Regions from separate parts of the Dyadobacter sp. 22481 genome, predicted to be linked through region 3. Evidence: riboswitches for the same ligand, from Rfam matches in the RefSeq annotation. Region 3 holds a riboswitch; each other region holds the start of a gene.
The links. Region 3 has a riboswitch for cobalamin ahead of ACTJJJ_RS17195 (ABC transporter substrate-binding protein). Riboswitches for the same ligand answer to the same signal wherever they lie in the genome.

Region 1: it holds a riboswitch for cobalamin, as region 3 does, so the genes downstream of both, metE (5-methyltetrahydropteroyltriglutamate--homocysteine S-methyltransferase) here and ACTJJJ_RS17195 (ABC transporter substrate-binding protein) in region 3, are expected to answer to the same signal.
Region 2: it holds a riboswitch for cobalamin, as region 3 does, so the genes downstream of both, ACTJJJ_RS10470 (TonB-dependent receptor plug domain-containing protein) here and ACTJJJ_RS17195 (ABC transporter substrate-binding protein) in region 3, are expected to answer to the same signal.

Annotation. Positions count from the first base shown of each region.
Region 1 is NZ_JBQENV010000003.1:1,181,684-1,188,681, forward strand. Features, by position in the region: gene ACTJJJ_RS23575 (hypothetical protein) at 1-714, opposite strand, end outside; gene ACTJJJ_RS23580 (acyl-CoA thioesterase) at 811-1,200, opposite strand; gene metE (5-methyltetrahydropteroyltriglutamate--homocysteine S-methyltransferase) at 1,272-3,593, opposite strand; cobalamin riboswitch at 3,816-4,042, opposite strand; gene ACTJJJ_RS23590 (6-phosphogluconolactonase) at 4,218-4,949, opposite strand; gene fumC (class II fumarate hydratase) at 5,097-6,497, shown strand; gene ACTJJJ_RS23600 (hypothetical protein) at 6,573-6,998, shown strand, end outside.
Region 2 is NZ_JBQENV010000002.1:80,650-87,647, forward strand. Features, by position in the region: gene ACTJJJ_RS10460 (tetratricopeptide repeat protein) at 1-74, shown strand, start outside; gene ACTJJJ_RS10465 (DUF5074 domain-containing protein) at 187-1,266, opposite strand; gene ACTJJJ_RS10470 (TonB-dependent receptor plug domain-containing protein) at 1,277-3,178, opposite strand; cobalamin riboswitch at 3,249-3,449, opposite strand; gene ACTJJJ_RS10475 (DMT family transporter) at 3,514-4,434, shown strand; gene ACTJJJ_RS10480 (glyoxalase superfamily protein) at 4,460-4,795, opposite strand; gene ACTJJJ_RS10485 (thioredoxin family protein) at 4,865-5,470, shown strand; gene prfA (peptide chain release factor 1) at 5,474-6,547, opposite strand; gene ACTJJJ_RS10495 (hypothetical protein) at 6,680-6,998, shown strand, end outside.
Region 3 is NZ_JBQENV010000002.1:1,713,381-1,720,378, reverse strand. Features, by position in the region: gene ACTJJJ_RS17220 (histidine phosphatase family protein) at 1-368, opposite strand, end outside; gene ACTJJJ_RS17215 (adenosylcobinamide-GDP ribazoletransferase) at 353-1,138, opposite strand; gene cobT (nicotinate-nucleotide--dimethylbenzimidazole phosphoribosyltransferase) at 1,150-2,178, opposite strand; gene ACTJJJ_RS17205 (bifunctional adenosylcobinamide kinase/adenosylcobinamide-phosphate guanylyltransferase) at 2,183-2,695, opposite strand; gene ACTJJJ_RS17200 (cob(I)yrinic acid a,c-diamide adenosyltransferase) at 2,692-3,276, opposite strand; gene ACTJJJ_RS17195 (ABC transporter substrate-binding protein) at 3,277-4,449, opposite strand; cobalamin riboswitch at 4,478-4,659, opposite strand; gene cbiB (adenosylcobinamide-phosphate synthase CbiB) at 4,797-5,741, opposite strand; gene ACTJJJ_RS17185 (pyridoxal phosphate-dependent aminotransferase) at 5,720-6,742, opposite strand; gene ACTJJJ_RS17180 (cobyric acid synthase) at 6,746-6,998, opposite strand, start outside.

The DNA of each region.
Region 1 (6,998 bases), on a different contig from region 3:
CAGCAACTTTTCGCCCCGTGTCTGTGCAATTTTTATAAGCTCTTCGATATTCTGCCGGTAGGGCTCCCCGGTTTTAATGTCCCCCCCAAATTTTGCATACTGCGGATCTACCTTTTCTGCGCTGACATAAATTCTGTGCGTCATACGGTCCCGGACTGTTGATATTAGCTTATCAACCAAATAAGGAATGACGGTCACATTGATTTCCCGGTGCCGCCGCAAGAGCTCGATGTCGTGGTACCACTTAATATGCGTGTAATCTTTCCGGAAATATTGTGGAGGGATATTGTTGGCCCGGTTCTCGTTTATCGCTTCATAATAAAGCACCAGGTCAAACTGCTTATCTTCCAGCAGTTTGTATTTCAATACATTATCCAGGGAAGTATGGCCGGCGCCCGCAACATTATAGATAGCAAACCGGCTTTCTTTGCCGTAATGCTTTTGCAGGATCGTATCCAACCGGCTTTCCAGGTGCGACCACGGCGTACTGACGACCGAACCGCCCAAAATCAGTATGTTTTTCACCCCTGCACCCCGGACAATCGGCTTGTCCCGGACATCGTTCATGTTTTCGTAAAATCCGTTATACAGGTAATCCGAAGGGCGGAGAAATGGATAACCGAAAAATATAAGGCTGATACGAAGCAGTATTTCTGCAATTAAGAATAAAAGCAGGGCAAAAATGAAAGAAAAGAATAGTAGACGTGATTTCATTGAACAGAGCAAGGGTATACAGATACCCAAATATAATGTCCAAAAAAATCTTTATATAATATAAATATTGAATATTAATAAAACTTAGCATTCGGGTTATTCCTGTAAAATCCGGGTGGGCTTATGATTTTCGTCCAGTGCCACAAACGTAAAAATCCCGGTCACTGCCTTTTCCCGGCTCACCTCGTACATTTTCTCTACGAAAATATCCACCCGGACTTTCATACTAGTGTTCCCAACGGTCTCGACGCGGCCCACCAGCTCGATAATGGTCCCCGCAGGGATCGGATGTGTAAAATCGATACGGTCCGACGAAACGGTAACGCATCTCAACCTCGAAAACCGCGTTGCTGCAATGAAAGCGACCTCATCCATCATCGACAGCGCGGTTCCGCCGAAAAGGGTATCGTAATGATTGGTGTTATTGGGGAAAACAGTTTTAAAAACGCGTGTTTCCGAGGCGATGATTTTTTCTTCAAGTGTCAACATAACGGCATTTTAATGATAAAAAAGCTAAGGCCAGGAGAGCCCTGGCCTTAGCTTGAAAGGGGTTGTCGCTACCCCGCGACTTCGACCAATTCGCGCAGCAAGTTAGCCGCAGAAATCATGTTACGCAAAGCCGCTTCGGTTTCCGGCCATTTGCGGGTCTTCAATCCGCAGTCCGGGTTCACCCAGAGGTTCCGCGCCGGAATGACCTTCAATGCCTTTTCGAGCAACAGGATCATCTCGTCGACCGTCGGCACGCGGGGCGAATGGATGTCGTACACGCCCGGGCCGATTTCATTCGGATAATTGAACTGCGCGAATGCGTCGAGCAGCTCCATTTGCGAACGCGAAGTTTCGATCGTGATCACGTCGGCGTCCATCGCCGCGATGGAATCGATAATGTCGTTGAACTCCGAATAGCACATGTGCGTATGGATCTGCGTCTGGTCGGCCACGCCTGCGGCGCTCAACCGGAATGCGTCCACTGCCCATTTCAAATAGGTTTTCCAGGCATGTTTCCGCAGCGGCAAGCCTTCTCGGATCGCCGGTTCGTCGATCTGGATCACTTTAATGCCCGCCTTTTCCAAATCAACCACCTCGTCGCGAATCGCGAGCGCAATCTGGAACGTGGTATCCTTCCTGGGCTGATCGTCACGTACGAAAGACCATTGAAGGATCGTAACAGGGCCGGTAAGCATGCCTTTTACCAGTTTTGCGGAGTTGGCCTGCGCAAACGCCGACCATTTCACCGTCATTGGCTCCGCGCGTTCCACGTCGCCATAAATGATTGGGGGCTTCACGCACCGGCTGCCGTAGCTCTGCACCCAGCCATTTTGGGTAAAAACAAACCCGGAAAGCTGCTCGCCGAAATACTCCACCATATCGTTTCGCTCGAATTCCCCGTGAACAAGTACATCTATTCCGAGCTCCTCCTGCCAGCGCAGCGAGTCGACGATCTCTTCACGAATGCGGGTCTCGTATTCGTCCAACGTCAATGCGCCTTTTTTGAACTGCGCACGAAGCTGCCTTACCTCGTCGGTTTGTGGGAACGAGCCGATGGTAGTCGATGGGAATAATGGCAATTTCAGTTTTTCCAATTGAATGGCTTGCCGGATTGCAAATGCATTCTGCCGGTCAAAATCCGATTCCCTCACTTCGCTAACCCTTGCTTTAACGGCCGGCTTGTGGATCAATGCGGAAGTGCGGCGGCTTTCAATGGCTTTTTGATTGGCCAGAAATGCACTATCGTTCGAACAGTCAAGCGTTGTGAGCCTTGCCAATGTCGTTACCTCATGCAGTTTCTGCTTGGCAAATGCCAGCCAGTTTTTGATCTCCGGCGTCAGTACCGCTTCATTCTTTTCAAGCTCCAAGTCGTACGGGCTATGCAGCAGCGACGACGACGGAGCCACCAAAACCCGATCTTCTCCCAGCACATTTACCGCCGTCTTAATCCATTTCAGCGACTTGCGGTAGTCGTTTTTCCAGATATTCCGGCCGTCGACAACACCGAGTGAGAGCTTTTTAGTGGATGATACAAATGAATCATCAACCAGAATTTGCGGTAATGTTTCTGCTCCACGTGTCAAATCCAAATGCAATGCATCCACCGGTAATGCGGTCGCAATTCCCAGGTTATCTTCGAGGGGCCCGAAATACGTCGTTACCAAAATACGCAGCTTCGGAAGCGCCTCCCTGATCTGGCTATAAGCGCTCAGAAAAGCCAGTTTTTCCTTTTCATTTAAATCAAATACCAATCCGGGCTCGTCGAGCTGCACCCATTCGGCACCCCTAGCCGAGAGTTCTTTTAATATTGATATATAAATCGGTAAAAGACTATCCAGCAGATCGATGCGATCGAACCCGGCTTCTTTTTCTTTACCCAAAAGCAAATAGGTGACCGGCCCAAGTAATACGGGTTTTGTAACAATACCCTTTTGCAACGCATCTTCAAATTCCAGCAGAACCTTGTCGGAGTACCGCTTGAATTTCTGGTCTTTCACAAACTCGGGAACGAGGTAATGGTAGTTGGTGTCGAACCATTTGGTCATTTCCATGGCATTGATATCCAGCCCGTTCTTCTGGTAACCGCGCGCCATTGCGAAATAGAGATCGAGCTCCTTGTTGGATTTACCGTCGAGCAACTGGTGGTAACGCCCGGGAATGGCCCCTACCATCAGCGACGTGTCGAGGACGTGGTCGTAAAGCGAAAAATCATTGGAAGGAATGAGGCTAATGCCTGCATTCTGCTGCGTTTCCCAGTTCTGGTGACGGATTTTGCGGGCAACTTTCTGCAGTGCATCGCGGTCGATTGTACCCGCCCAGAATTGCTCGTTGGCTTTTTTAAGCTCACGGAGGCTCCCCACGCGCGGGTAGCCAAGATTGTGTGACAACATGTTTTTTTGTGTTTAAAGAGTTAATAAAAACCCTGTGAAAACACCCTCCCATCCCTGCAAACGCCTGTTGCGGACGTTGGCCGGTACTTCATCTATCGCGGCAACGGCGAGGCTACCCTGCGAAACGAACAGATACAGTTCCCCCGAACCAGCCGGGAAGCCTGTGGTACTGCAATAAAATGTGGTAAATCAATACTTGACTACCCCCCACCCGTGAGGGAGAAGCCATTGAGGATAATGGCAAGTCTCCTGGCTTGTATCATTTTTACCGCCCTTCTCGCCGCGCCTGGGCGCTGCAATGGGACGCGAGGGTAAAAACGAGTCCTGAAATCGTCAGGACAGATACTTACAGTAGCACGACTGCCCGTGAATTGCACACGGTTCCTTTTTGTTTTGCTGGATTTTGGCTGAGGGATCCAAAAGCAAAAACCATTACCCCGATTGACGGGCGTTCACAAAGAACTGCGTCAAATTTAGGCGGGAAGGGCATTCGGCTGGAAATGGCGTCGCAATTTCAGTGAAGCGGATAGAAATTAGTCCTTCGGCAGGATAAAATATCTGTTTTGAGGTTGAAATGCTGCTCTGAAAAGTGATTTCATTAACGCGCATTTTACAAACAACCCATTACGAAATCAACTCCGCAGCGTCCGCATCCAGTATAAACTCTGCATTCATATGGTTTTGCAAAACTGTCGCCGGGAAGTCCTTCGAAACCGGGAACGCGAGTGCGCGCTGGATAACCGGCGCTTTTGATCCGCCCGAAGCAAGCAAAATCGCCGAACGCGCTTCCAGAATGTGCCTGATACCGACGGTAATGCCACGGGTAAGCGTGGTCGCCTGTTTGAAATACTTCTGCCCTACTTCAACCGTAACGGTATCGAGCTCCGAAATGTGGGCGTAGGTGTTCCAGGAAGTGCCGGGCTCGTTGAGGGCAAGGTGACCATTCATTCCAACACCTAATATAATGAGGTCGAGGCCACCGAGGCCTTCTACAATCTTATTGACGCGGTCGCATTCGGCCTGCGGGTCGAATGCTTTGCCGTCGAAAAAGACAATCTGATCTGCATGGAGGCCGATAGGTTTCAGAAAATCACGGTCGAGGAGATCGCGGCAGCTGCCGTCGTCGCCGGAGCCGAGGCCTATCCATTCGTCGAGGCCAATGAAAATGCATTTAGAAAAATCAACACGACCGTTCTGGTTGGCGGTTACCAATGCGTCGAACATGCCTTTCGGGCTGCTGCCCGACGGGAAGCAGATGACCGATTCGGGTTTGTGGTTCATCAGATCGATCACCCGCTCAGCCGCAGCGGCACTCATCAGCGCATAGTCGGGATAGATATTGATTTTGGGTGTCATAAAAGCGGTGTTTAGGATACAGGCTGGTCAATCTAAACATTCTTTTTTCAGAGCTGAACATTTATCCATAAAAAACTCCAGAAACTGCAAACCCGATCCTAACTTTACCGCACATTGTTCATTTTACATTATCATTCTACTTCAAAAATGGAATACCGTATAGAAAAAGACACGATGGGCGAAGTGCAGGTGCCTGCGCATGTATACTGGGGCGCCCAGACGCAACGCTCGATCCAGAACTTTCCTATCGCACAGGATATCAATAAAATGCCGAAGGAAATCATCAAAGCCTTCGCATACCTGAAAAAAGCAGCCGCTATCACCAACTTCGAAGCCGGCATTCTCCCCCAGGAAAAAAGCGACCTCATCGGCAAAGTTTGCGATGAAGTCCTGACCGGCCAGCTCGACAACCAGTTTCCATTGGTAGTGTGGCAAACCGGCTCGGGAACACAGTCGAACATGAACTGCAACGAGGTGATCGCCTACCGCGGGCACGTGCTGCAAGGCGGCGACCTGGCTGATAAAACCAAGTTTTTGCACCCGAACGACGATGTGAACAAGTCACAGTCGTCGAACGACACCTACCCTACTGCGATGCACATTGCGGCCTACAAAATTCTGGTGGACGTGACCATTCCGGGCATTACCAAGCTGCGTGATACGCTGAAAGCGAAATCAGAAGCATTTAAAAATGTAGTCAAAATCGGCCGTACGCACTTCATGGACGCTACACCACTGACGCTAGGCCAGGAGTTTTCAGGTTATGCTTCGCAACTCGATCACGGTTTGAGAGCTATTCATAATACATTGGCGCACCTTTCGGAACTGGCATTGGGCGGTACCGCGGTAGGAACAGGCATTAACACGCCTCCGGGATATTCCGAAAATGTAGCGCGTCACATCGCCGCATTGACCGGCCTGCCATTTATCACTGCGGAAAACAAATTCGAAGCGCTCGGGGCACATGACGCAATTGTGGAAGCGCACGGGGCATTGAAAACCGTTGCGGTGAGTCTGATGAAGATCGGTAACGATATCCGCATGCTATCGTCGGGCCCGCGTTCGGGTATCGGCGAGATCCATATTCCTGATAATGAACCGGGAAGCTCTATCATGCCGGGTAAAGTGAACCCTACCCAATGCGAAGCCATGACCATGGTAGCTGCTCAGGTGATGGGTAACGATGTGGCGATCGGCATCGGTGGTTCCAACGGCCACTTCGAACTGAACGTTTTCAAACCGCTGATGGCTTACAACTTCCTGCATTCTGCCCGTTTGATAGGCGATGTGTGCGTTTCGTTCAACGATAATTGCGCGGTGGGTATCGAGCCTTTGCATGAGAATATCAAGAAGCACGTGAACAACTCACTGATGCTGGTTACTGCATTGAATACTAAAATCGGTTATTATAAAGCTGCCGAAATCGCGCAGACCGCTCACAAAAATGGCTCTACGCTGAAAGAAACCGCCGTTTCGCTGGGTTACCTGACGCCAGAAGAATTCGATGCATGGGTAAAACCGGAAGACATGGTGGGTGAAATCAAATAATTGACCGAACCCGAAGTAATGTCTGCGAATGCCCTGCCGAAACGTGGGGCATTTGCATTTAGACCTTTCAAAATCATGAATATCAAAGAAGAATTGTTGACCGACCCCTACCAGTCGAAGCGGAAAGCGACCGAAGTGGCGATGTACGCCTGCACTTCGGAGGATGCATTCAGGCATCTGATGCATTGCTTCGAATCGGACGAGTACCACCTCGCGCAACGCGCCGCGTACAGCGTGAGCATTGCAACACGGGAGCGTCCGGAGCTGATCCGTCCGTACATCGGCGTGCTGGTGAGCCAGTTGAAACGATCGGATATTCATGACGCGGTGATCCGGAACAGTGCGCGTATTTTACAAGACATCAGCATCCCCGATGAATTTCATGGCGAGCTGATGGACGCCGCATTCGGGATCATTTCGAACCGCCAGATAGCCATTGCTATACGTACGTTTTGTCTGACCATTCTTTTTAACCTATCCAAAATTTACCCGGAAATCCGA
Region 2 (6,998 bases), 1.6 Mb from region 3:
TTACCCAGCTAAACCTCGATTTTGTAGAATTATTAAAAGCCAAGTTGCCCGATCCGCAAGGATTTTTTAAATAAGCTGGCATAGTCCGAAACAAAAAAAGTCTCCCACACGGGGGACTTTTTTTGTTTATACTGCTCATAGTCATTTGTTGATGTGCTGTGATAAGCGGCCAACGGCATTGAGCAGTTATTGAAAGAAAAATCCGGTAGGAATAACCCCTACTTTGATGGAATCGACTACGGAACCGTCCGTGCGGTAGCGTACCGCATAGCCCGCCTGCGTGTAGGATGGGCTCACACCCGCGTATAGCAGCCCTTGCAATGGATCAACGGCAAGGCCGGAGAAGTAGCGAGGGATCAGCGGCGTCGCCATCGCGATCTGTGTATCCGAGATAGAAAACTTGTAAGTTGCGCCGTACTCTTTACCCATCGCATTGAACCCCGAAAGCACGAAAAATATGCTTTTCAGATCGGGGCTGAACGTGAAATTGCCTGGCGTTTTGTCGCCGCCCGTAGCGATGGGCAGCGTTGCTTCGGTAACATTGGTTTCGGTGTTAATGCGGAGGACCTTACTACCTGCATTTACCCACAATTTTCCATTGGCATCGATACCCACCGGATTGGCGATGCCTGGTGTGGCAATCGGCGACGTTGCTTCGTCGGAAGTTGTGTTGATGATCGCTAGCTTGTTCCCGGCGCCCCACTGGATAGTTCCGATGTAAAGTTTACCATTATTGTAAACCAGATTTTCAGGGCCATCGGCCACATTGATCTTTTTGGTAACTTTTTTGGTCGTAATGTCAATAACAGCGATGTAGCCTGTGGTGTATTTCAAATCGGCATTTGTTCCCAAGCACGACACATATGCTTTATTGCCGACGAGTACTACCTCACGCGGGTTTTCAATGTCGGGCGCGCCAATTGTTCCTTCGCTTTTGAAAGTATGGCTGTCTACGAATTCAACCTTGTCCTGGCCTGCTGCCGAGTTGTCGACGAGGATAATCCCTTTCCCATTCGCCGCCACAAAATCCTGCACACCGCCTTTCAAATTAGTGCCGTTGGCAGCAGCAAAAATATCGGGGTCGGCGGTGGTCCTTTCACGTGGGAAATAGGATATCGCACCGTTATTCTGTGTGAAATTCCCTTCATTTGACACAAAAACACCACTCACATAATCTCCCTTCGCAGCCGGATCGCTTTGGTTACACGACCATAGCAACACGGTGGAAAACGCTACTGCTAATGAACTGGCTAACTGTTTTTTCATTTTCATTGATTTATTGAGAATCATAACTAAAGGTTAAACTTAATGCAAAACTTCTTCCCGGCATCGCATTATTTCTGACATTCAAATAAAACGTGTTGGTGACATTACGGATCTGCGCCTGCAAGAGCAACTTGAATTTGTTGAAGGAAAAGGTGGTTTCGCTCATCAGGTTTACAAGCCCGTAACCATCCAGGAACTGAATATTATCGGAAGTAGAATAGCGCTTGCTAACCGCCTGGAACTGGCTCGTATACCGAGTCGACCTGTACTTGAAAAACACATTGATATTTGCCGTATGCTCAGGTACAAAAGCAAGTTGTTTCCCGACAATGTCCTGTGAGTAATTATCGTAGGCTTTTTCCTGGCTGCTTTTATTGAATGCGTAGCCTGCGTCCAGCCCTGGCCGTATCGTGCCGGTCTGCTGCTGGTAACTCAGGTGTAGCTCAATGCCGCGGGCCAGCACTTGTTGCAGGTTCTCGACGCGGAAGCCCATCGACGGGTTCCAGTAGGTCCAGTCTTTGATGCGGTTATGGTAAAAACTTGCGGAAGTGCGCAATGAGCCGCCGAATACTTCCTTGAAGATTTGTTCGAGGCCTATCTCCTTATTCCAGCCTGTTTCCGGGCGGATGCCAGGATTTCCCAGATCTTTCCAATAGCGTTCATTCAGCGTAGGCACGCGGTAGCTGCGGCCAGCCGAGCCTTTGATTTTGAGATTATAATGTATTTTTTGAATTAAACCATATTCCAGCCCTACCGAAGGCGTGAATGGCGGATTATAGCCTGTCACAAACCCTTGCCTGAGATTCACGGACGCGGTAATCCTCGAACCCGGCTGCCAGCGCGTCAGTAGAAAAAAGTCTGTGCGGTTCTCGCTCACGGGCGATTGCGCATAGCCGGGTACACGCGAACGATAATGCGTCCATTCCCCGCCGGTTTTGATGGAAACAGCATTTATGTTGTCTCCCAGACTTAGTGTAAAGTCTTTTTCGACTCTTGACGCGAACTTGTTAGTTACCGAATGGTCGGGGTGGGCGAGGTCGCCTTTGGCATAATCGATGACGTCGCGTACCCATGCTGTGCGCACCGCAAGCGTCCGCACCTGATAGCGAACCATCGTGCGGTAGGCGGTTGTCCGGGTCATTTCACGGCCTTGCTCGTCGTCGGGTGTCAAAGTCAGGTTATTGTCGGTGAGCCAGATATGTGCTGATAACTCCCGGTCATTTTTTGCACGAAAGAACAGGTCTTGCACCATTCCTTTCTGCCAGGTTTCCGTGGGCAAAAGCAGGTAGCTTCTTCGGTAACGCCTTGGATAATCGTTGTTCATCAGTCCGTTGTAGAAGGCTGTTTTTCCGGAAACCGACCATTGATCGTTCAAACTTCCAGAATAGCGTGCATTTGCCTGAAACTGATGGTTATTGAAACTGTCGTGCTGCGATCCTGCCGAAGTCTTGAACGCATCATTATTGACGTTGCTCCCTAGCAGAATGCTTCCACCTACGGCGTCGGAACCTACAATGCTGGCCGCTGAGCCATATTGAACCGAAAGCTGGTCGAAGCCGGCAACGGGAATCGTGGAAAAATCGGTCTGTCCGAGGGTGGGGGCGTTAATATTGAGCCCGTTCCATAAAACAGCCGTGTGGTTGGCAGAAGTGCCTCTGAATGAGGCGGTACTAAGTTGCCCTGGGCCGTAATTCCTGAACGCAATAGGTGTAAATGCGGAAAGCACATCGCTGATATTCTGAAACCGTAGCTGGGCGAGGGAAGTTGAGTCTATGGTCTGTATTTTGAGGCCGCTCATGAATTTTTGAGGAACAAAACCCCTGACTACCACCGGGTCGAGGTCGATGGAGTCTTTTTGCGCATAACAAGGTAGTGCCAGTGCAAAACTTGCCCACAATATCCAGTAACTCACAAATCTCCGGTCGGTAAACACGCTAAATCGCAATGAATGGCGGCGATCTACTGTTTTTCCTCCGAAAACGGGCCGATCAAATGCTTTGGCAGGTCTCCTGGCTCGTCTTTCGCATCCGGTGCCTTCCCGTCGTAAAAACAGTGGCATGAAGAATCGGAGGCAAATTGGCAGACTTACAGTTGCGGGGACAGCTTCCGGTTCTCGCGGAATTCCCTATTAAGCCTAATTGCTGACTAGAAGCAGCTTATGGCACCAAGCGGGTGTAAAGTTAGGTATTTTCGCCGACTTTCCGTTGTGTGTGATAACCGCTATCTTTGCGCAAATTCTGATTGCTTTTGGCTTCTTCTACTGAAAAATTTTCGACCGCGTCTTCCCTGAAAGGCATTTACCTCATGCTGGGGGCCGCTTTTTTCTTCTCGCTCACATCTGCGATCTCGAAATGGCTCGGGAGGGAATTCCACATAGTTCAACTGGTTTTTTTTAGGAATATCGTCGGCGTGGTCTTTATTATCAGCAGCATTTGGAAGCGTCCGCTGAGGCAGGAGGGAGGAAAGCTGGGATTGCTGATTTTCAGGGGAGTAGTGGGGACACTTTCTCTCTACATGCTCTTTTATGCAATTCAAACGCTCGGGCTTGGCCGTGCATCCACATATCAGTACACTTACCCGATTTTTCTCGCGCTCTTTTCCTGGCTACTCATAGGCGAAACGCTGAATGGAAAGGAATGGATGGCCATATTTGTTGGTTTTACCGGTATTTTGTTCGTCTTCCGGCCCGACCTTTCATCGTCGCTGCGAGACAATGCGTTGGGTCTGGGCAATGCTTTGCTTACGGCCGTTTCCTACCTTTCAATCCGGCAGTTAGGCGTGGTGTACGACACACGTGCGATCATTCTCTCTTTCATGCTCAGCGGTATTGTAATGCCTATTTTGTCGATGCTGGTTGGCACCTATTATCCAATGGAGCATTTGGATTTTCTAATAGGTACATTTAAATGGCCGGAGACTGCCTGGCAATGGCTGGGTTTTCTGACCCTGGGGCTTACGGCACTTTTAGGACAAAAAATGCTCACGCAGTCGTTTACCTTCGATAAAGCCGGGCGCGTCGCTGCTGTGGGGTATTCCAATATCCTTTTCTCGGTACTGATCGGCTTTTTGATGGGCGAAGCTATTCCTTCCCTTTCCATGCTGACAGGCATGCTACTGATCATTGCTGGTGGCATTCTGGTGTCTTTGGGCAAAGCAAAAAATGCTTAAAGCCGCTCGTTGAATGCCAGCCGGTTCATAAATGGATCGACAACGGTGACTGATGTATTGCATTCCAAGGCTCCTGTTCCAGGCCGGGACGGTTGTATTTGTAGTGTTTTTCGTTCAGCTCTTGATGAAAGTCCCGCACGCCGGTACATTCGATGAAAATCTTGGCGCCGGGTGTACTGTCGCCGTGATGCTCGGAGAGGTGAAGTGTGACGCCGTCCCGGGAAATTTGCATGTAGAGCGGAGCATCATCGGAATACCGATGTTCCCAGTCGATTTGGAAGCCAAGCCAGCCGATGTAAAACTCACGTGCTTTGGTTTCGTCAAAAATGCGTAAAATTGGGATGACTTTACTGGCTTCCATATCGATTGCGTTATTAGGCAATGAATTGTGTCTGAGATTTGTTTAAGAAAAGAAATCTAAAAAATTACCATGAAACGACTCCTGTCATCACTGATAATATTTCCGGCAATGCTGGTATTGCTCGCCGGTTTTAAAGCCGATACCGGTAAGGGGCGCGTTGTAGAGAAGCCCGCTGCCAATAAGCCAGCCATAGCGAGACCAGCCGAAGGCATCCAGTGGCTGACCATCGAAGAAGCGTTCGCCAAAATCCAGAAAGAGCCCCGTAAAATCCTGATCGACGTCTACACCGACTGGTGCGGCTGGTGCAAAGTGATGGACCGCGAAACGTTCAAGGACAAAGCCGTAACGGAGTATATCAATAAGAAATACTATGCCGTTAAGCTCGATGCAGAGCAAAAAGGGACGATCAAGCTCGGGGATAAGGAATTCAAATACCTTGCCCAGGGTGGCCGAGGCATTAACGAGATCGCATTGGCATTAACCAACAACCAGCCAAGTTATCCCACGACCGTCTTCCTGGACGATAAGTTTAACATGATCCAGCCGCTACCAGGTTACCTGAAAGCAAAGGAGTTTCATCAGATTATCACCTTTTTCGGAGACGATCATCACAAAAAGCAGGATTTCGAAAGTTATAAAGCGAAGACTTACGGGACTTTGTATCCTGCGAAATAGACGCTAAACCGCTTCCCCTTCCTGCATTCTTTCTGCATTCTCAGCAATGCGCAGTTTCTCGATCAATTCGGCAATATCGCCTTCCATAACAGCCGGAAGATTGTATACGGTGTATCCAATCCGGTGATCGGTAATGCGGCTTTGGGGGTAGTTGTAGGTCCGTATTTTGTCGGAACGGTCGCCGCTACCTACCATCGATTTCCGCTGTGAACTAATCGCATCGTTGTGTTTCTTCAATTCGATCTCGTACAGGCGAGAGCGTAGTACGCTTAACGCGCGATCTTTGTTTTTGAGTTGTGAACGCTCGTCCTGGCAGCTTACGACGAGCCCGGACGGAATGTGGGTCAAACGCACCGCGGAATAAGTCGTGTTAACCGATTGTCCACCCGCACCTGACGATTGGAAAGTATCGACACGAACGTCGTTCATATTGATCTGGACGTCCACTTCCTCCGCTTCCGGCAGAACAGCCACCGAAGCAGCAGATGTGTGAATACGTCCCTGAGATTCCGTGGCAGGTACGCGCTGTACGCGGTGCACACCCGATTCAAACTTCATTTTGCCATACACATCCTCGCCCTCCACTTTGCAGATAATTTCTTTATAACCGCCGTTGGTACCCTCCGTGTAGTCCATAATCGATGAACGCCAGCCCATTTTTTCGAAAAAACGCTGATACATTCTAAAAAGGTCGCCGGCAAAAATAGCGGCCTCGTCGCCACCGGTACCGCCGCGGACTTCGAGGATAATATTACGGCTGTCGTTAGGATCTTTTGGAATAAGCAGCTCTTTAATCGCCTGTTCCAGGTCTGCGAGCTTAGGGACCAGCTCATCGAGCTCTTCCTTCGCCATTTCCCGCAGATCTTCGTCTTTCTCAGTTGCTATAAGTTCCTTGGTGCCGGCGATGTCTTTCTGCAACTTCTGGTAAAGCGCATACTGGTCCACGATCTTGCCAAGGTCTTTGTACTCCTTGCTGATCTTGGAATAACGTGAAGAGTCGGACACTACTTCGGGTTGTATGATTTGTTGAGAAACCTCTTCAAACCGTTCTTTTATAGCTTCTAATTTATCGATCATCTTTATTGAATATCTTTGGCACCTCGCATTCGGGGCACAAAGATACGCATTTTAGCTAAATGAATAGTTTCAAGGGACTGGCTGCGTATTGTGGATAAAACCGTTTGCTGGTTTAAACTAACATCTGGAACAATGAAAAGAATAATATGTATCGTGATGCTGGCAAGTGCTTTGGTCGGTTGCGACTTCAAAAGCGGGCGTATTGAGAACACGAAAGAGCTGAGCAGGGAAATCAAAGCATCGCAGATCAAGCGGGTTACCAACGTCCAACTTATATCATCGGCCGATGAATGGGGAAAGAAAATAGCCGAGATCGCCGAAAAGGCTTTAAAAGGCGAGCTCGAAAAGAATCCCGACGCCGGACTGGCACATTGCCGGGACCTGGGCGGTATTCCGGTGATTGCCGCATTGGAAAAGGAATATGGGGTTAAAGTCGAATTGTTCGGTACAA
Region 3 (6,998 bases):
CAAAACTCACGCACGCGTGCATACATCTGCACCATGCTCTCGCCCCCGGGCGTGCACACGTTCACGTAGTCGTCCATCCACAACTGTAATGCCTGCTGGTCGACCGTATCCCAGGTTTTACCCTCCCATTCCCCGAAATCCAACTCCTGCAAGCGATGATCTATCGAAAATGCGGGCGAAATCGCGCGGGCCAGTTCGGTACAACGCAGTGCGGGGCTGGAAAAGATTACATCAAAATCGTCATCCAATTGGGAACACACCGCATCCCGTTCCGACGGAAAATCAGCATGCAGCAGAAGCTCCTTTCGCCCGTAAATCAGACCCGCCTCGAAAACAGGCGTCGTGTGGCGGATCAGACAAATTTCCATAACACGACTACGAAAAAGTAAAATGCGACCTCACATACCTGCTGAATCGCACCCAGGCAATCGCCGGTATAGCCTCCGATCCATTTTTTAAAATAGTTCGCCAGCAGCAGCGTGACCAGCCCCAATAGTGGAATCCCCGCCAATACCAATGGCTGTCGCACATATACGGCCATTCCAAACAGCGGCAATACACCGAAAACGATAGCCGTTACCAGCACCCAAAAAGGTGGCTTCCCGGCGACCGGCTTCGCTTTACTGTCGGTATCGCGCGCGTATGGGAGCATGTAAATGACGAAAACCGGCATGAGCCTGCTTAATGCATGGCCGCTAACCAATATCCCGAATATCCCGCTCTCCCACCCCGCGATAGATTGCAAAAGCGCGAATTTCAACGCAAGAATCAATATCAAACCTACGGAGGCATAGGTACCGACCCGGCTATCCTTCATGATTTCCAGGATCTTTTCGCGCGTCCATCCGCCTCCGAAACCATCGCAAACATCGGCAAAACCGTCTTCATGGAAAGCACCGGTCAATAGTATGGAAATGATCATGGAGCACAAAACAGCTATCGAAGGGTTTGTGAGATAGGCTGCCCCAAGCCACGCACCACCCGCGACGCCCCCCACAATCCAGCCCACAAACGGCAAATAGCCCGTCGCCAAACTGAGGTTTTCAGGTCGGTAAACTACCCATTTAGGTGCCGGTAAGCGCGTGTAAAACTGTAATGCCGTAAAAACCAGGGTGAGATGGTGACGTATTGGGAGCATCTGCCTTCGGTTTAGTTCTCTGCTTTCTGACTTACCCCAGCACTTTCAAAACTTGCCATTTCGTTCAGGAATGCGACGGCGCTTTGCAGGAGCGGGTACGCGAGCGCGCAGCCTGTGCCCTCGCCCAGGCGCATATCGAGCTTCAACAACGCTTCCGATTCCAGTGATTCGAGTAGCAAGCGATGGCCTTTTTCGTTGGATTGATGGCAGAAAACCGCATTTCGCTGAACGCCCGGGTCCATTTTTAATGCAACTAAATAGCTAACGGAAGCGATGAAGCCGTCGACCAGCACCAGCATACCCAGCCGCGCGGCTTCGCGCATGGCGCCGCACATCATCGCGATTTCAAATCCGCCAAATGTCGCCAGAACCGATTCGGGATCATTACCTGTATTTTGATGGTATTCCAATGCCTGGGTTAATACCGCTATTTTTTTGGCAAGCTGGTCGTCGTCGAGGCCTGTTCCCTTGCCTGCGCATTCAGATATCGGCCTGTCGAGTAACCGGCTCATAATCACCGATGCCGAAGAAGTGTTACCAATACCCATCTCGCCAAAACCGATCACGTTACAGCCGGTCTCTTGCACCTGCCGGACTAATTCGGCACCCTTTTCCAGGGATTGCCTGCACTCGGCGCCCGTCATAGCAGGCTGCTGCAAAAAGCTTTTAGTCCCAAAGCCCACCTTCGCGTCGACCAATTTTTCATTTTTACCAAAATCATAGTCTACACCGGCATCCACCAGCAAGAGACCAATGCCGTGCTGCCGCGTAAAAACGTTGATCGCTGCACCTCCACCGATGAAGTTAAGCACCATTTGCGGCGTAACTTCCGATGGATAGGCGCTTACGCCTTCCGAAGCAATCCCATGGCTGGCTGCAAAAACGATGATATGCGGGCTCACAAGTTGCGGCGACAAGGTGTCCTGCACCGACGCAATTTGAAATGCCAGCTTTTCAAGCGCTCCCAAAGCACCCAAAGGCTTCGTTTTCAGATCAATTTTCGCCTGAATTTCCTGTTTGGTAATAGTGGCAGTATACATAAAGTTATTGAAGAGATTTTAATACCAATGGAAGTCCCGAAACGATCAAAATCGCCTCTTGTGCCGCAGCGGCCACATATTGGTTGGCCCAGCCCTGCAAATCGGCAAATTTCCGGCCCGCTTCCGTTTCAGCATGAACGCCCATGCCTATTTCATTGGATATGATAATTAATGTAGCGTCGATATTCGCCAGCATGTCGAGTTCGGCTTTAAATGCGGCCAGCGACTTTTCGACATCATATTCAAAAGCAACAAACAAATTTGTAAGCCACAATGTAACGCAATCGATCACCGCCACCTTTCCTGCGAGCGGCAGCAAATGAATATTCCGCTCACTTTCCAGCAATGTCCATTCCGGCCCGCGCTCTTCCTGATGCCGTTTTACACGCCTGGCAAAATCCTCGTCCCAAACCCTCGACGTAGCCACATATACCGGATTGGCACTTTTTTGCAATGCCAGATCCATCGCAAACCTGCTTTTTCCGCTGCGGACACCGCCCGTAACGTAAATGATCATGACGGCTCCGCACTTTTAAAGCGTTTATACAAAAAGAGCTGCCATTTTTCCTCCGCAACGCCTGCCTTGTCCATTTCGGCTCGTGCGAGGGTAAAAAACAGGTCCGACAGCCGGTTGACATAAGCCGGGATAGCCTCATTTACCTCGTCGGTTTTGATCAGCGACACCAACCTCCGCTCGCCCCTGCGCATTTGCGTCCGCGCAACATGGCATAGCGCCGACACCTCGTTCCCGCCCGGTAGCAAAAAGTAATCGGACGGCGAGGTCATAGCAGCTTCAAGCGCATCGATCCACTCCTCACAAAAAGCCGCTCCATCGACCGGCATCGGGTTTTTGTTCTCTTTTTTTGCGTCCGAAGGGCGAGCCAGGTGGGACATCATGTCCATCAGATCCTTTTGTATTTTGTGCAGATTAGCCTGCCATTCATGCCCCGTGCCCAACTTTACGCGCAGCAATCCGATCGTCGAATTGGCTTCATCAAGCGTGCCGATGCATTCAATGCGGACGTCGTCCTTGCTTACCCGGCTTCCGCCAAACAACCCGGTGGTACCCTTATCGCCCTTTTTGGTGTATATTTTCATTTAATTGATTGATTTATAGTATATCAACTCGTGCTGTGGCAACAGCTCCGGGTGAAGAATGCGGATCAGGTCGGCCAGCACCAGATGCGGGTTCACCGCACCGGATTCCCAGTAATCGTTCGCACCCTGCGCATTCATGCGGTTGTTGTAGCTGTAAATACGGTTGGTTTTGAATGATTTGAAGTCGGCATAACGGATGTCGCGCGCCAGAACATCTTTCCTGGTTTGTACATTTCCAATGCTCACATTCAGCCAAAAGTCGGCCTGCAGCGCAACCGGATAAACCGTTTCAAAGCTTAGTGGCAAACTTCCCGTCGCTTTTGTGTTCGCCCAATGGTACGAGGCTCCCGCGTCCCGGAAAAAGCAGCTCACGTAGCTATCGCCATTCGGAACATTCCAGGCGTCTTTCGAATTCATCCCCGTAATCAGGCTGGGGCGTAAGGCAACTTTGGCTGTCAGTTTCACCAACTGTTTATATTCCTCCTCCACACGCGCGAACTTTTTGTTCACTTCTCCTTCCTTATTGATCAATGCAGCGAGCAGTTTCACCCATTCCGCCCGTCCCAGCGGTGTGGTTTCCACCCACTCCGAATTGACCATCACCGGAATCCCCGCCTGATGTAACGACTCATACCGGCTCACCTTCGAAACCGGACTGCCCGTAGCCATAATCAGATCGGGATGCATGCTCACCAACAATTCTTCATTAAGCCCCTGATCTTTGCCTACTTCCACAATCCGGCCGGATTTGATCCGGTCCAGCACTTTGGCGGAAGAAACATATTTGAGATTTCCCATACCTGTGAGAATATCCTCGCAGCCCAGGAACCCGATCAAGCCGATGTGCAGCGACGACATCGCGACCATGCTCCTAACGGGGATCTCGATCACCTGGCTGTCGTTGTACCCGATCGGGCGTGGCGTACCGCGTTGTACCAGCACATACGTGAGCGTATCCGTCGCTTTCTCGAACGGGCTCATGATCCTGACGACCTTATAGTACTTGTGATAGCTGATTTTGAAGCCCTTGGCATAAACCACTTTGGCCTTTTCGGGGAAGAGGTCACGACCAGCGTAATGAGAATCGCCTTTTTCGTAAAGCGATGAAGAAGTGCTGCAACCGGCCAGCAAGCCGCACAGCAGTATGGCTGCAAGTATTTTTCTAATAGTCATGAGTCACCGGCCTTTCTTCCGAAAGCCATATTAACAGCGTTTGCAGGCAGGTCTTCTGACTCGTTCAACCCTTGTGCCTTCCCGGGGTAACCCCAGTGACATCATACAAGAGCCTCGTTGTGAACTCACAGCAGCGGAGACTGTTCCGGACTTTCACCGGATTCCCTTTTAATCACGCGAAATGCGTGTACCTGGATGGCCGCAAAACTAGCGATATTTTATTGCTTATCATTGTAAAGATTCATTTGCACACTCCCAACATGAAACGAGACGACATCCTACGGAAATCGATCCTGGAAGATATTTCCGAAGATTGGTCGGCACTTCGCCAGCGTTGGTTCAGAAAATCACGGAAGACAGAGACTTGAACTAATCAACAGAAGAATCATCAATACCATCAACACGCAAGTCCGGTGATTAACATTTGCCGCGCTTGTAATTTCGCCCGGCTTGATGACCCGGTCGTTCTCGCCGATAAAAGGCTTCTCAACCAACTTTCCCTGATACACATTCGGCCCTCCGAAGCGGCAATCCAAAATTCCCGCCAGGGCTGCCTCGGGGTAACCGGCATTCGGGCTTTTGTGCTTCCCACCAAATTTGAAGATAAATAGTAACCCTCGTTTGCTCCCGGTCACCAAAACCATCAGCAACGCTGTCAAACGCGCCGGGATAAAGTTGGCCACGTCGTCCAGCCGCGCGGCAAATTTCCCAAACCATTCATAGCGTTCATTCCTGTACCCCAGCATCGAATCCATCGTGTTGACCATTTTATAAGCCATCATGCCCGGTACCCCTGCTATCGCATAGTAGAAAAGGGGCGCTACGACTCCGTCGCTCAGGTTTTCGGACATTGTTTCCAACACCGCGATGCGTATCTGCTGCGCATTCAGCTTTGAAGTATCCCTGCCAACAATTCTCGAAAGCTGTTGCCTACCTGCGTCCAGCCCTTCATTTTCCAACACACTGAACACCTTTTTACCTTCCGCAATGAGGGAATGGTTGGCCAGGCCGTAATAAACCCAAATAGTATTGACCAACACCAGCAAAACAGGAAGCTGCATCAGTATTACATTGGTCCAATAAAAAAATGCAAACACTGAAACCACCAGGAGTACGCTTAGTACCGTCCCCTTCAAAAACCGGAACCGGCCATGGTTCAAGAGTTTTTCACCCTTCGCAATGGCATTACCGAACACCCGGACCGGATGTGGCCAGCTGTCGGGATCGCCCAGCCATAAATCCAGCAAATACCCCGCAGCCAGCGGAAGGATTAATAATAGAGCGTCTGCCATTCTTTCAATGCATCGAGCATTTTCTGATTATCATTCGGCCGTTGCGTGGCAAGGCGCAAATGTTGCCGTGACAGGCCACGGAAGTTGCCGGCGTCGCGGATAAGCAGGCCGTGTTTGTCGACCAGGAATTCTTTGAGTTGAGCCGCATTGCGCACCAAAGTTCTTGCTAAAAAGAAATGCGTATCACTTTCCAGCACTTCCAGACATTCCAGTTTTTGCAATTCTTGAACGAACGTTCTTTTATCCTCCAAAAGCTGTGAAACTGGTGGCTGAATATCCTTGAAATGATCAAAGATGTAATGTCCGGCCGTCATGGCTATGCTATTAACAGTCCAGGGCTGTTTGATATTCATCAGCGAATCAATCAATTCCTCGCGTGCGAGCAGATAACCCAACCGCAATCCGGGAATAGCGTAAGTTTTTGTCAACGAACGCATGATCAGCAAATTCGGGAACTTCGACATCAACGAAATAACTGACCCGGCTCCCTCTGTGAAATCGATAAACGCCTCATCGACTACGAACAAGCACTGCGGGTTTAGTTTAAGCCAGTATTGCAAATCTCTAAAAATCAACCCAGTTGGATTGTTCGGACTACAAATAAATGCCAAATCACTCCTCAACCTCGGCAATTCCAGTGCATCGTGCCAGGTCAAACCAGCAATCTCATGATCGAATAACAGGCAGGCATCCTCATATTCAGCAAATGAAGGAATCACGACCGTTGTGCGCTTTCCGGAGAACAATTGAGCAACCAGGTAGATGCTTTCGGTAGTTCCGCTACATACGAGCACCTGCCCTGCCTGCACCTGATGGTGCCTGGCTACCTTTTCGCGCAAACTCTCGGCAAGTACCTCCGGGTAACGGTTTATTTCATTCCATTTTGCAAAAACATGCTCCTTCAAACCCGCTGGTTCGCCTCCGTACCAGACATTCGTGCTGAAATCTGCGATGATCCTGCTGCCATACCTGTAACCATCGTCGCCGTGCCCGTGTAACATAATCTATTCAGCTATACTCTTATAAATCAATTCCATATCAATGTGTGTGCGCAGCAAATCCGCCAGCTTGTCATATTGCTGTTCTCTAAATTCATGATAATCATATTGCACGCCTTCTTCATTTGTGTACGGCGCTAAAATGGCATCGATTACAATCTGATTATCCAGAATGCCGTGCAGATAAGTCCCCCATGTGTACACGTCCCGATAATATCCGTCCTTACGCCCATTTGAAAATGTGGCAACTGACTCTCCG